4 regions of the Kitasatospora sp. NPDC087271 genome follow, and region 4 is predicted to be linked to each of the others. Evidence: riboswitches for the same ligand, from Rfam matches in the RefSeq annotation. Region 4 holds a riboswitch; each other region holds the start of a gene.
What was found. Region 4 has a riboswitch for cobalamin ahead of ACIO9K_RS19275 (FecCD family ABC transporter permease). Riboswitches for the same ligand answer to the same signal wherever they lie in the genome.

Region 1 (3,206 bases), on a different contig from region 4:
ATGGGTGCTCCCTGACGTCCGGGAATGGGCGGGACGGAGCTCACGTTACACCAGATGAAAATGACTTCCATTTCGGTGTACGGTTTCGCCCCAGCCCCGAACACCCCGCCAACCCGGGAGGACACCCATGGCCCGCAGCGAACTGCGCCCCGTCATCAAGCTCCGCTCCACCGCCGGCACCGGCTACACGTACGTGACCCGCAAGAACCGCCGCAACGACCCTGACCGGATGATCCTGCGCAAGTACGACCCGGTCGCGCGCCGGCACGTCGACTTCCGCGAAGAGCGCTGAACCCCGCCCGCCCGACGACCGGCACCGACCCGCAGCGACGAAACGGCGCCTCCCCCGGGATCCCGGGGGAGGCGCCGTCGCTGCTCGCTGCCGTCGCTGATCGCAGCCGTCGCTACTCGGCGGCCACCCAGCGCTTCTCCACCCGGGCCAGCTTCCAGTAGGCGATCGCCGCGGCCCAGACCACCACGAACAGCCCGGCGATCGCGTAGCCGACGTTGTCCAGCGAGATGCCCGCGATCCAGCCGGTGACCGGGTCGGTCAGATCGAGCTTCTCGTGCAGCACGCCGACCAGTTCGATGGTGCCGATGACGAAGGCCACCGCGATCGACAGCCCGGTGATCGTCAGGTTGTAGTACACCTTCCGGACCGGGTTCGCGAAGGCCCACTGGTACGCGAAGTTCATGAACGTCCCGTCCAGGGTGTCGAACAGGCTCATCCCGGCCGCGAACAGCAGCGGCAGGCAGACGATCGCGTACCAGGGCAGCCCGGCCGCCGCGCCCGACCCGGCCATCACCATCAGGGTGACCTCGGTCGCGGTGTCGAAGCCCAGCCCCAGCACCATGCCCACCGGGAACATCTGCCCGGGCCGGGTGATCGACCGGGTCGCCCGGTTCAGCACCCGGGCCATGAAGCCGCGCGAGTTGAGGTGCTCCTCCAGCTGCGCCTCGTCGTACGACCCGGCCCGCATCGCCCGGAACACCTTGAGTATGCCGAGCAGCGCGGCCAGGTTGAGCGCGCCGATCAGGTAGAGGAACGCGCCGGAGGCCGTCGTGCCGACCATCCCGAGCCACTTGTGGGTGGCCGAGTCGTCGTCCATCAGCGTGCTGGCCAGCTGCGCGCCGCCCGCCACCAGGGCGGCCATCAGCACCACCATCGAGGAGTGCCCGAGGGCGAACCAGAAGCCGACCGAGACCGGCCGCTTGCCGTCCGCCATCAGCTTGCGGGTGGTGTTGTCGATCACCGCGATGTGGTCGGCGTCGAAGGCGTGCCGCATGCCGAGGGTGTACGCGGTGATCCCGAGGCCCACCCCGAAGACCTGGGTGCCGACCGCGTAGTTGTGGGGCGCGACCAGGAAGACGAGCGTCCCGAAGGCCACCACGTGCATGGCCAGGATCACCCCCATCAGCCCGGCCGTGCGGACGGTGTCCTCGCGCTTCCAGCGGAACGTGGGCAGCACGGACGGTGTCGCCGGCGCCTCGGCGGCGGCGGCGGTTTCGGGCAGGGTCATTCGGGTCACGCTCCAGCACCTCGTGGAAACACTTCGTGAGATGCCGTGGCCGGTCTCCTGGCTTACGGGGGTCCCGTACCCGCCTTCCCAGGTGCGCGAGGCTCCCAGTGGCGTCGTGGGTACGGACGTCTCTCCATCGTCGACGATCACGATGGCCCGATCACAGTGGCGAGGGCCGCTCCGGACTGGGACCCCTGAGGATCCGTCACCGGTCTTCCCGAGCACCACGGCGGGGAACACCGTAGGGGCCAGGACCCACCCTTGCAAGGCTGCGCACCTGCGCAGGTGTCCAGGATCACAGGCCCCCTCCTGCAACAATGTGCGCATGCATCTCGTACCGGCCGACCGCGCGGGCCACCGCACCATCGACGGACACCGGGTCTGCGAGGCCATCGCCGCGATCGGCGACCCCGCGCACGTCCGCACCTGGGCCGAGCGGTTCTCCCTGCTCGCCGACCCCGGGCGGCTCGCCCTCCTGCTCGCCCTCCACCGGGCCGGCCCGCTCGCCGTCTCCGACCTCGCCGTCGCCACCGGCATGCGCGACCCCGCCGTGTCCCAGGCCCTGCGGCTGCTCCGCACCGCGGGCGTGGTCACCGGAGACAAGGACGGGCGGGTCGTGCGCTACCGGCTCGTGGACGAGGCCCTGCGCCCCCTCCTCGACGCGTGCGCCGCCGCCGAACACCACGAGCCCAACACGGCCGTCGGCTGACCGGCTCCCCCCCCCCCCCCCCGGAGGACGCGCCGGGGCCCGGCCGGAGCAACCCTCGAACGCGGTCAGGCCGCCTGGCAGGCGGGGCACCAGAAGAGGTTGCGCGCGGCGTGCTGCTCCGTCCGGACGTCGGTGCCGCAGACCAGGCAGGGCATCGCGGCCCGCCGGTAGACGTACACCTCGCCGCCGTGGTCGTCGACGCGCGGCGGGCGGCCCATCGCCTCGGGGGTGTGCTCGGGGCGGACGGTGTCGATCCGGCCCGCGCCGACGCCCTCGTGCATCAGGGCGACCAGGTCGGCCCAGATCGCGTCCCACTCGCCCCGGGTGAGGTCGCGGCCGGCGCGGTGCGGGTTGATCCCGTGGCGGAACAGCACCTCGGCCCGGTAGACGTTGCCCACCCCGGCCAGCACCTTCTGGTCCATCAGCAGCGCGGCGACGGTCGTCCGGCTGGCCGATATCCGGCGCCAGGCGGCCTGCGGGTCGGCGTCGGCGCGCAGCGGGTCGGGGCCCAGCCGGGCCGCGACGGCGGCCTTCTCCGCGCCGGTGACCAGCGCGCAGGTGTTGGGGCCGCGCAGGTCTGCGTAGCCGTCGTCGTTGGCCAGCCGCAGCCGGACCAGGCCGACCGGCTCGGGCGCGGGCCCGGTGCCGAAGGCGAAGCCGCCGTAGAGGCCGAGGTGGACGTGCACCCAGGCGCCCTCCTCGAAGCCGAGGAACAGGTGCTTGCCGACGGCTTCGGCCGCGGTGAGCAGCTGCCCGTCGATGGCCTTGGCCTCGTCGGCGAACCGGCCCTGCGGGCTGGACACCTCGACCGGGCGGCCGCCGAAGGCCTTCCGGTTCTCGGCGGCGAGGCGGTGGATGATGTGGCCTTCCGGCACGGGCGTCAGCTCCCCCGGGGTGGTTCGACAGGACCCGCACATCATCGCAGCCGGCACCGACACCGCCGGATCGTCGCAGGTCAGCGCACCGGCATGCCCATC
Region 2 (3,206 bases), on a different contig from region 4:
GCACCAAGGGTGGTGCTGCTGGACGAACCCACCCGAGGGCTCGACTACCACGCGAAGGAGGCGCTCACCGGCATCGTGGACGCCCTCGCCGCCGAAGGCCGTACGGTCGTCGTCTCCACCCACGACGTCGAGTTCGTCGCCGCCACCGCCGACCGGGTGGTGGTGATGGCCGAGGGCGAGATCGTCGCCGACGGCCCCACCGCCGAGGTCATCGTCGCCTCGCCCACCTTCGCCCCCCAGACCGCCAAGATCCTCGCCCCGCTGCCCTACCTGACTACCCGGCAGGTGGCCGAGGCCCTGGCGCCCGCCGAGACCGCCCGGTGAGCGCCGTCCGGATCCCCGGCCGGGCCCGCGTCGTCGCGGCCCTGGCCGCCTTCATCGGCTTGGTCGCCTTCACCTGGCCGTTCGTCGTCGCCCCGGGAAAGTTCGGCTCCTCCTACGCCCCGCCGCTGATCTTCGGCGCCCTGCTGATCCTGGTGCTCGCCGTCGTCATCGCGGAGATCGCGGCCGGCGGCATCGACGCCAAGGCCCTCGCCATGCTCGGCGTCCTGTCCGCCGTCAACGCCGGGCTGCGCCCGCTCGGCGCCGGCACCGCAGGAGTGGAGACGGTCTTCTTCATCCTCGTCCTGGCCGGCCGGGTCTTCGGCCCGGGCTTCGGGTTCACCCTCGGCTGCACCTCGCTGTTCGCCTCCGCGCTGCTCACCGGCGGCGTCGGCCCCTGGATGCCGTACCAGATGTTCGGCTGCGCGTTCGTCGGCATGCTCGCCGGGCTCCTGCCGAGAACCCGGCGGCGGCGCTGGGAGGTGGCGATGCTGGCGGCGTACGGGGCCTTCTCCGGGTACCTCTTCGGCTTCCTTCTCAACCTCTCCTTCTGGCCGTTCTCCACCGACCCGAACAGTTCCATCGCCTACCTGCCGGGGCTGCCGTTCACCGAGCAGTGGCACCGCTACCTGCTCTTCGACCTCGCGACCTCGCTCGGCTGGGACACCGGCCGGGCCGTCACCACCTTCACGGCCGTGCTCGTCGTCGGCCCGGCCGTCCTCACCGTCCTCCGCCGCGCGGCCCGCCGCGCCAACTTCGAGCCCGTGGTGCGCTTCGAAGCCCCGGACGGTCGACGAGTCACCACGAACGGCACCGCCAGCAGCACCACGAACGGCTCCGCGAGCGGCGAGGGAGTCTCACCATGCGGACGGCTTCCGTGAATTCCGCGTCGGCCCCGGCGGTTTGCCCCTAAGCTGGCGACGCAGCTGGTTCGTCCTGCCCGCCAGGCAGGACGTCGCAAGAGGGAACCCGGTGGGAATCCGGGACTGCCCCGCAGCGGTGAGTGGGAACGACCGCCGTCATACGCACTGGACCCGGGACGGGTCTGGGAAGCGATGGCCAGTAGGTACCGGACGCCGACAGGCCCGGTGCGCCCACGAGTCCGAAGACCTGCCCGTTGCCCGCCCGCGGACCGTTCCGCGTGCGGATATCCCGGTGACCTCGCGGGCGGGTCGGCGACCATACCAGGCGGGTCCGGCACGTGCATCGACGTGAGCCGCCGCCCGGTTCGTCATCCCTTCGCGCTCTCGTCCCGTCCCCGGGTACTTGAGGAGCCAGACTCGCGAAGGAGAGTCCCTTGACCACGAAGTCCGCAGCCGCGGCAACCAGGGCCACCGTGTACGGCTACCCCCGGCAGGGCCAGGGCCGGGAGCTGAAGAAGGCCATCGAGGGCTACTGGAAGGGCACGGTCACCGCCGACGCCCTGCGGGAGGCGGCGGTCGGCCTGCGCCGGGAGAACTGGGCGCAGCTCGCCCAGGCCGGGGCCTCGGAAGTGCCCACCGGCGACTTCTCGCTCTACGACCACGTACTGGACACCACGGTCGCCGTCGGCGCGATCCCGGCCCGCCACCGGGCGGCCGTCGAGGCGGACGCGCTGGACGGCTACTTCGCCATGGCGCGCGGCACCCAGGAGGTCGCGCCGCTGGAGATGACCAAGTGGTTCGACACCAACTACCACTACCTGGTGCCCGAACTCGGCCCGGACACCGTCTTCACCGCGGACCCGGCCAAGGCCGTCGGGGAGTTCCGGGAGGCGCTGGCGCTCGGCCACACCGCACGCCCCGTGCTGGTCGGCCCCCTCACCTACCTGCTGCTCGCCAAGCCCGCCCCCGGTGTCGCCGACGACTTCCAGCCGATCACCCTGCTGGACCGGCTGCTGCCCGTCTACGCGCAGCTGCTGGCGGACCTGAAGGCGGCCGGCGCCGAGTGGGTGCAGCTGGACGAGCCCGCGCTGGTGCAGGACCGCACCCCGGCCGAGCTGAACGCCGCCGCCCGCGCCTACCGTGACCTGGGCGGCCTGGCGGACCGTCCGAAGCTGCTGGTCGCGAGCTACTTCGACCGCCTGGGTGAGGCCCTGCCGGTGCTGGCCAAGGCCCCGGTCGAGGGCCTGGCGCTGGACTTCACGGGGCCCGCCGCGGCGAACCTGGACGATCTGGCCGCCGTCGGCGGGCTGCCCGGCAAGCGGCTGGTCGCCGGGGTGGTCGACGGGCGCAACATCTGGATCAACGACCTGGAGAAGTCGCTGGCCACCCTGGCGACCCTGCTGGGCCTCGCCGAGCGGGTCGACGTCGCGCCGTCCTGCTCCCTCCTGCACGTGCCGTTGGACGCCGCCGCCGAACGCGACGTCGACCCGCAGATCCTGCGCTGGCTCGCCTTCGCCAAGCAGAAGGCCAGGGAGGTGGCGCTGCTGGCCCGGGGCCTGCGCGAGGGCACGGGGGCGATCGCCGCCGACCTGGCCGCCAACCGCGCCGACCTCGCCTCGCGCGCCAACTCGCCGATCACCCACGATCCGGCGGTGCGCGCCCGTACCGCCGCCGTCACCGCCGACGACACCCGCCGCGCCCAGGCCTACCCGCAGCGGGCCGAGGCCCAGCGCGCCCGGCTCGGCCTGCCGCTGCTGCCGACCACCACGATCGGCTCGTTCCCGCAGACCTCCGAACTGCGGGTCGCGCGGGCCGACCTCACGGCGGGCCGGATCGACGCCCCGGCCTACCGGGAGCGCATCGAGGCGGAGGTCCGGGAGGTCATCGCCTTCCAGGAGAAGGCCGGACTGGACGTCCTGGTGCACGGCGAGCCCGAGCGCAACGACATGGTCCAGTACTTCGCCGAACAGCTCACCGGCTACCTCGCCACCCGGCACGGCTGGGTGCAGTCCTACGGCACCC
Region 3 (3,206 bases), on a different contig from region 4:
GCCGCCGCCGGGCTTGAACTGCTGGGCGATCAGGAAGTCGACGGGGCTCTTGCCGGTGCCGCTGGTGAAGTCGGTGCCCTGGGGGTTGATGCCGCAGGCGTTGAGGCCGGAGACGGCCCAGCCGTTGGAGTCGGTGTTGACGCCGAACATGGCGTTGAAGGCGCCGGAGGCGGTGAGCTTGCCCTTGAGGAAGTTCTTGGCGGCGACGATCGCCGGGTCGGTGGCGGCGACGCCCCCGGTGCAGAGCGAGGCCATGGCGGCGCCGGTCATGTCGATGTCGCTGCCCTGGGCGAGGGCGTTCGGGTCGCCCGCGGCCTTGCTGAAGTTCCAGCCGCCATCGTTGTGCTGGTTGGCGCGCACCGCGGTGACGGAGGCGTCGAGCAGCGGCTGCGGGACGCGAGGGCTGCCGGCCTGGGTTTTGGCGCCCGCGAGGGCGAGGAGGCCGAAGACGGTGCCGTTGAAGTTGGCGGACGGGCCGTAGTAGCCGGGTTCGGCGGTCTGCCAGTAGGCGGCGAGGTCGGCGACGAGGTTGCGGCCCGGGCCGACCCGGGCGGGGTCGATGCCGGCGGCGTAGGCGTTGAGGATGCCGCGCTCGTAGTCCGTGACGACCGGCGAGGCGCTCGGCCAGCCGGGGGCGGCGAGCTGGCCGCGGTAGACCAGGCGGGCGTTCTTGGTGGGGTCGCCGCCGGGGGTGACGTCCGCGGCGGCCGTGCCGGCGGCCGCGAGTGCGCTGAACGCCCACTCGTTGGAGAGCCCGCCGCCGGTGACGTAGCTGCCGTCGGCGGCCTGGAGCGACTTCAGGTAGGTGACGCCGGTGCTCTTCGAGGTGGCTATCTGGGTCGGGCTGGCCGTCGCGTGGGCGGGGACGGCGGAGAGCAGGAGCGCGCCGGCCGTCAGGGCGACGGTGACGGCGGAGGCGGCGCGGGAAGGTGTGGTCCGCGAGGGGGCGAGGAGGGACATGGGACAGGCTCCTTGGGGTGGCGGGCGCCGACCCTGCCCCGGAGTTCCGGCGTCCGTTGGAGGGCGCGCGACTGCCGGAGCGGTCGCCGCCCGGATCGCGTGGGCCGGCTTTCGCCATGGTGCGTGGCCGGGCGGGCATTCGGGCTCAGGGCGGCGCGATCGCCACCCCACACCGCTGCGCGTCAGCCCCGGATTCGCACCGGGTTCCCCCGCTCGGCCACCGCGGACGCTACCGCACGGCGCACCGGCCTACGAGGTGACGTAGTCGATATGACGACCCGTTGACTCCCGTTCGACCGGCGTGGTCTGATGAACCGATTTTTTGCCCTCGGCATTCAGGGGAAGCCGGTCCAACTCCGGCGCTGACCCGCAACCGTGGACCCACCTGTGGTGGGTGAGCCGGAATGCCTGGACCGGGGGCCTGTTCACAGAGCACTTGCGTCGTCGCGGACTACGACGCGGTCCGGACGGTCCCTGCCCAGGAGACCGTGGGCTGCGCCGTTGCGTCCTGCGTCGACCGACCAGGGAGTCGTCGTGAGGGTCAGCAGCAGTCGCACACGTCACAGGAACCGGGACCTCGCCTCCTTGGTGGTCGCCGGTGCTGTCGCGGTCGCCGCCTGCGGAAGCGTCCTGTTCGGGCGCCCCGGTACCGCGGCCGCCGACCCGATCGAGCAGTGCACGGCGACGACGGGCGCGATCGTCGCCGTCGACTTCACCCACTGGGGCGGCGGCGTCGTCCGGGGCTGCGACGCCCACCCCACGACCGGGATGAACCTGCTGCACGCCGCCGGCTTCACCACCGCCGGAACCGAGCACGACGGACCCGCCTTCATCTGCCGACTCGGAACCGGGACCTTCAACAGCGGCACCCAGTACCCGACGCCGGCCGAGGAACCCTGCGTCAACACCCCGCAGGCCACCGCGTACTGGTCGTACTGGATCGCCGAACCCGGCCAACAGGCGTGGTCCTACAGCCGGTTCGGCGCCGGGACGCAGAAGCCCAAGCCCGGCGAGGTCGAGGCCTGGGTGTACGGCGGCACCGACATCGGCGGCACCAGCGGGGCGCCGGGCTTCACGCCGGACTCCGTCCGGGCGAAGAGCGGCGGCTCGTCGGCTTCGCCGTCCGCCTCGCTGTCACCCTCGGCGACCCCGAGCCCGACTCCGACCTCGACTTCGACCGGGCCGTCCGCCACCGGTGATCCGGTGGCCGCCGCGGCCTGGCTGGCCCGTCAACTCGTCGGCGGCGACCACATGGAGAACTGGGCCGTCGAGGGCCCGGACTACCCCCGGACCGCCCTCACCGCCATCGCCCTCGCCGCCGCCGGCACGCAGGACCCGGCGCTGCGCCGGACGACCGCCTTCCTCTCCGCCCACGCCGACGCCTTCCTGTATCCCGACGGACCGGCCGGCCGGCCCGATGCGAAGGCCGCTGCACTGCTGGCCCTCGTCGCCGAGAGCACCGGTGGCGATCCCCGGGCCTTCGGCGGCCGGGACCTGATCGCCGCGCTCACCGGCCACGTCTGCACGGCGGCGGGGGAGAACGGCAAGTGCACCGCCGCCGGGGACTTCCTCGGCGCGGCCTCGCCCTGGGTCCAGTCCCTCGGCGTCATCGCCCTCCAGCGCGCCGGCGTCACGCCACCCGCCCCGGCGCTCGCCCGCTTCACGGTGCTCCAGTGCGCCGACGGCGGGGTGGCCGGATCGATGATCGTCGCCGGCGACCACTGCGAGTCCGACCCGCTCACCACCGGCCTCGCGGTCCTCGCCCTGCGCACGGCCCCCGGGTACGAGACGGCCGCGAAGAAGGCGTCGGACCAGCTCGCGGCCGGACAGCAGGCCGACGGTTCCCTCCTCCCGTACCTCGGCGCCCCCGGTGACACCATCAGCACCGCGAGCGCGGCCCAGGCGTTCAGGGCCACCGGACAGGACACCCGCCGGGCTGCCGCCACGGCCTGGCTCGCCGCCCGGCAGGGAACGGACGGCGGCTTCGGCCCCGACGCGTCGACCACCGACCCGGACCCGGCGGCCACCGAGCAGGCGATCCTGGCCCTGACCGGCACCGACCTCACCAGCGTCCGGCACAACCCGGACGCCACCACCCCGCCGACGACACCCGCCAGCACGCCGCCGACCTCGCCCGCGACCACGCCGCCCGCCGGGAGAACCCCCGACGCCGCCAAGGGCAGCGCCTACCTCACCGACCCGTCCCGCCTGATCAACGGCCGCTACTACGAGGGCTTCCCGGCCTT
Region 4 (3,206 bases):
GAGGCCGAGGCCGCGGCACTCGGCGCCGCCGGCTAGGTCCTGTCCGGGCCGGGCCCAGGGGGTCAGAGCTCGTCCGCCCAGACGCCCAGGCGGCGGGCCAGGCCCGGCACCCGGGCCAGCCGGGTGCCCAGCAGCAGCCGCTCCAGCCGCCGCCCGGGCGCCAGCCAGGCCGGGCGCGGGCGCAGCCGCAGCAGTACCCGGCCGAGCACCAGCTCGTCCGGGACCGGGCCGTAGCTGCGGCTGTCGCTGTCCACCGGCCGGTTGTCGGACAGCAGCCACCAGCCCCTCGGACGCCGCTCGGCGGCCCGCTTCACCACCAGCAGGTCCTGCTGGAAGGGGTGCCGGAAGAGCACCACCGCGCCGGGCCGGATCGGCGCGCCGTAGCGCACCAGCAACTGGTCGCCCTCGCGCAGGGTCGGGACCATCGACGGGCCCGCCACGTCGACCAGCCCGAACGGCACCGCGCCGCCGCCCCGCCCCCGGGGTTCCGTGCCCATCGGTTCCGCGTCCGCCGGTTCCGTGCTCCGCGCCACGACTCCTCCTCCCGGACCGCCCGGTCCCAGTCTGCCGTACGGACCGTCACCCCGTTCGATCCGTTCGATGTCCGGATTACCCCGGTTCCGGGTCCGCCTTTTGCCCTAGGCCCACCGCCCGATCGCGAAACCCCGGGCGCGGAAGGGTAATCTCGGGCGCGGGAAGACGATCTAAGGAAGGACTCCCATGTTCTCTCGTCTGTTTGCACCGCGCGCCACCGCCCACGCCCACTGTGACCTGCCCTGCGGCGTGTACGACCCGGCGCAGGCCCGGATCGAGGCCGAGTCGGTCAAGGGCACCCAGGAGAAGTACCAGGCCAACGAGGACCCGGCTTTCCGCACCCGCGCCCTGATCATCAAGGAGCAGCGTGCCGAGGCCGTCAAGCACCACATCTCGGTGCTGTGGAGCGACTACTTCAAGGCCCCGCACTTCGAGAAGTACCCGCAGCTGCACCAGCTGATCAACGACACCCTGAAGGCCGCCTCGGCCGCCAAGGCGTCCACCGACCCCGCCACCGGCCAGGCCCTGCTGGACCTGATCGCCGAGGTCGACAAGATCTTCTGGGAGACCAAGCAGGCCTGAGCCTGACGCGTCGCCACCCGACCGCCCCCGTCCGCGAGCCCGGACGGGGGCGGTCGTGCGTTCACGCCCCATCCGAGCCCGGTAAGGGTTGCCTAGCCTGAGTGGCTGTTATGCTGCCAGGGCGTCCGAGGGGGAAGTCCGGTGTGAATCCGGCGCTGACCCGCAACGGTGAGCACGGCCCCGGGGCCGCGCCAGCCCGATCGCCCCCGGCCGCTGAACTCCCGACAACTCGCCGTGGACTGCGAGGGGATGGCGCCCGGGCCCGCGCCCGACCGGTGCCGCCCCCGCGCACCCGCGGCCCGAGGCAAGGCGCACCGTGAGCAGCACCGCAGCCGCGGGCAGTGGCGCAACGAGCCCGCCCGCCCGCCGAATACCCGCCCTCCCGCTCGCCGTCGGCCTGGCCGCCGCCCTGCTGCTCTCGCTGCTCTGCGGCGTGGCGCTGGGCGCCTCCGGGATCGGCCTGCCCCGCGCCCTGCGGCTGCTGGCCGCCGGGCTGACGGGCGGACGGCTGGAGGCGGACGAGGCCGCCGCCTACGCGATCGTCTGGGAGATCCGGCTGCCGCGCGCCGTGCTGGCCGCGGTGGTCGGCGCCGGGCTGGCCGCCACCGGGGTCGCCGTCCAGGCCCTGGTGCGCAACGCGCTGGCCGACCCGTTCGTGCTCGGCATCTCCTCCGGCGCGGCCGTCGGCGCCAACGCCGTGCTGCTGCTCGGCGCCTTCGCCTCGCTCGGGGTGTGGGCGATCTCGGCCTCCGCGTTCGGCTCCGCGCTGGTCGCCATGGTGCTGGTCTACCTCGCGGCGCGCACGGCCTACGGGCTCACCCCGCTGCGGCTGGTGCTCACCGGCACCGCGCTCTCCTACGGCTTCTCCGCCGCCACCGCGCTGATGGTCTTCGCGGCCGCCCGCGGCGAGGCCGCCCGGGACGCCATGATGTGGCTGCTCGGCAGCCTCGGCGGCGCCACCTGGGGCTCGGTGCCGATCGCCGCCGCCACCGTGCTGGCCGGCCTGGCGTACCTGGCCTGCGCCGCCGGCCGGCTGGACGCGCTCGCCATGGGCGACGAGACGGCCGCCTCGCTGGGCGTGGACCCGGACCGGCTGCGCCGCGAGCTCTTCGTGGTGACCGCCGCCGTCACCGGCACGGTGGTGGCCGTCAGCGGGGCGATCGGCTTCGTCGGGCTGATGGTGCCGCACCTGGCCCGGATGCTGGTCGGCGCCGGGCACCGCCGGGTGCTGCTGGTCGCGCCGCTCGCCGGGGCGCTGCTGCTGGTCTGGGTGGACATCGTCTCGCGCACCCTGCTGGCGCCCGCCGAACTGCCGGTCGGGGTGGTCACCGCGGTGCTCGGGGTGCCCTGTTTCCTGCTGCTGATGCGCCGTCGCGGCTATTCCTTCGGAGGCCGCTGATGGATCTCGCCCTGGACTCCGTCTCGGTCGAGCTGGCCGGCGCCCGGCTGGTCCACGACGTCGCCCTGGACGCCGCCGCCGGGCAGGTGGTCGGACTGGTCGGGCCCAACGGCAGCGGCAAGTCGACGCTGCTGCGCTGCGTCTACCGGGCGCTGCGGCCGGCCGCCGGGGCCGTCCGGCTGGACGGCGCGGACCTGCACGCGCTGACCGCGCGCGAGGCCGCCCGGCGGGTGGCCGCACTCCCCCAGGAGCACTCCGCCGAGTTCGACTTCACGGTGGCCGAGGTGGTCGCCATGGGCCGGCTGCCGCACCGGCGCGGGCTGGGCGGCCCGGGTGCGGACGACCACGCGCGCTGCACGGAGGCGCTGCGCAAGGTCGGCGCCGAGCAGTTGGCCGGGCGGGGCTTCCTGAGCCTGTCCGGCGGCGAGAAGCAGCGGGTGCTGATCGCCCGCGCGCTGGTCCAGGAGCCCCGGCTGCTGGTGCTGGACGAGCCCACCAACCACCTGGACATCGGCCACCAGTTGGACGTGCTGGCCCTGGTCCGGGAGGCCGGCCCGACGGTGCTCACCGCGCTGCACGACCTCAACCTGGCGGCCGGCCACTGCGACCTGCTGTACGTGCTGCGGGCCGGCCGGATCGTCGCCTCGGGGCCGCCCGCCGAGGTGCTCCGACCCGCCCTGCTGGCCGAGGT

Region 1: another riboswitch for cobalamin. It lies ahead of ACIO9K_RS14870 (HoxN/HupN/NixA family nickel/cobalt transporter); the one in region 4 lies ahead of ACIO9K_RS19275 (FecCD family ABC transporter permease).
Region 2: another riboswitch for cobalamin. It lies ahead of metE (5-methyltetrahydropteroyltriglutamate--homocysteine S-methyltransferase); the one in region 4 lies ahead of ACIO9K_RS19275 (FecCD family ABC transporter permease).
Region 3: another riboswitch for cobalamin. It lies ahead of ACIO9K_RS33760 (prenyltransferase/squalene oxidase repeat-containing protein); the one in region 4 lies ahead of ACIO9K_RS19275 (FecCD family ABC transporter permease).

Annotation. Positions count from the first base shown of each region.
Region 1 is NZ_JBIUYQ010000007.1:213,659-216,864, reverse strand. Features, by position in the region: gene rpmB (50S ribosomal protein L28) at 1-2, opposite strand, end outside; gene rpmG (50S ribosomal protein L33) at 128-292, shown strand; gene ACIO9K_RS14870 (HoxN/HupN/NixA family nickel/cobalt transporter) at 405-1,520, opposite strand; cobalamin riboswitch at 1,550-1,764, opposite strand; gene ACIO9K_RS14865 (metalloregulator ArsR/SmtB family transcription factor) at 1,846-2,229, shown strand; gene ACIO9K_RS14860 (DNA-formamidopyrimidine glycosylase family protein) at 2,295-3,104, opposite strand; gene ACIO9K_RS14855 (AAA family ATPase) at 3,185-3,206, opposite strand, start outside.
Region 2 is NZ_JBIUYQ010000032.1:12,513-15,718, reverse strand. Features, by position in the region: gene ACIO9K_RS33745 (ABC transporter ATP-binding protein) at 1-324, shown strand, start outside; gene ACIO9K_RS33740 (ECF transporter S component) at 321-1,202, shown strand; cobalamin riboswitch at 1,232-1,454, shown strand; gene metE (5-methyltetrahydropteroyltriglutamate--homocysteine S-methyltransferase) at 1,619-3,206, shown strand, end outside.
Region 3 is NZ_JBIUYQ010000032.1:20,744-23,949, reverse strand. Features, by position in the region: gene ACIO9K_RS33765 (hypothetical protein) at 1-960, opposite strand, end outside; cobalamin riboswitch at 1,094-1,170, opposite strand; cobalamin riboswitch at 1,248-1,391, shown strand; gene ACIO9K_RS33760 (prenyltransferase/squalene oxidase repeat-containing protein) at 1,495-3,206, shown strand, end outside.
Region 4 is NZ_JBIUYQ010000010.1:193,875-197,080, forward strand. Features, by position in the region: gene ACIO9K_RS19260 (CGNR zinc finger domain-containing protein) at 1-36, shown strand, start outside; gene sodX (nickel-type superoxide dismutase maturation protease) at 63-497, opposite strand; gene sodN (superoxide dismutase, Ni) at 721-1,116, shown strand; cobalamin riboswitch at 1,205-1,343, shown strand; gene ACIO9K_RS19275 (FecCD family ABC transporter permease) at 1,433-2,515, shown strand; gene ACIO9K_RS19280 (ABC transporter ATP-binding protein) at 2,515-3,206, shown strand, end outside.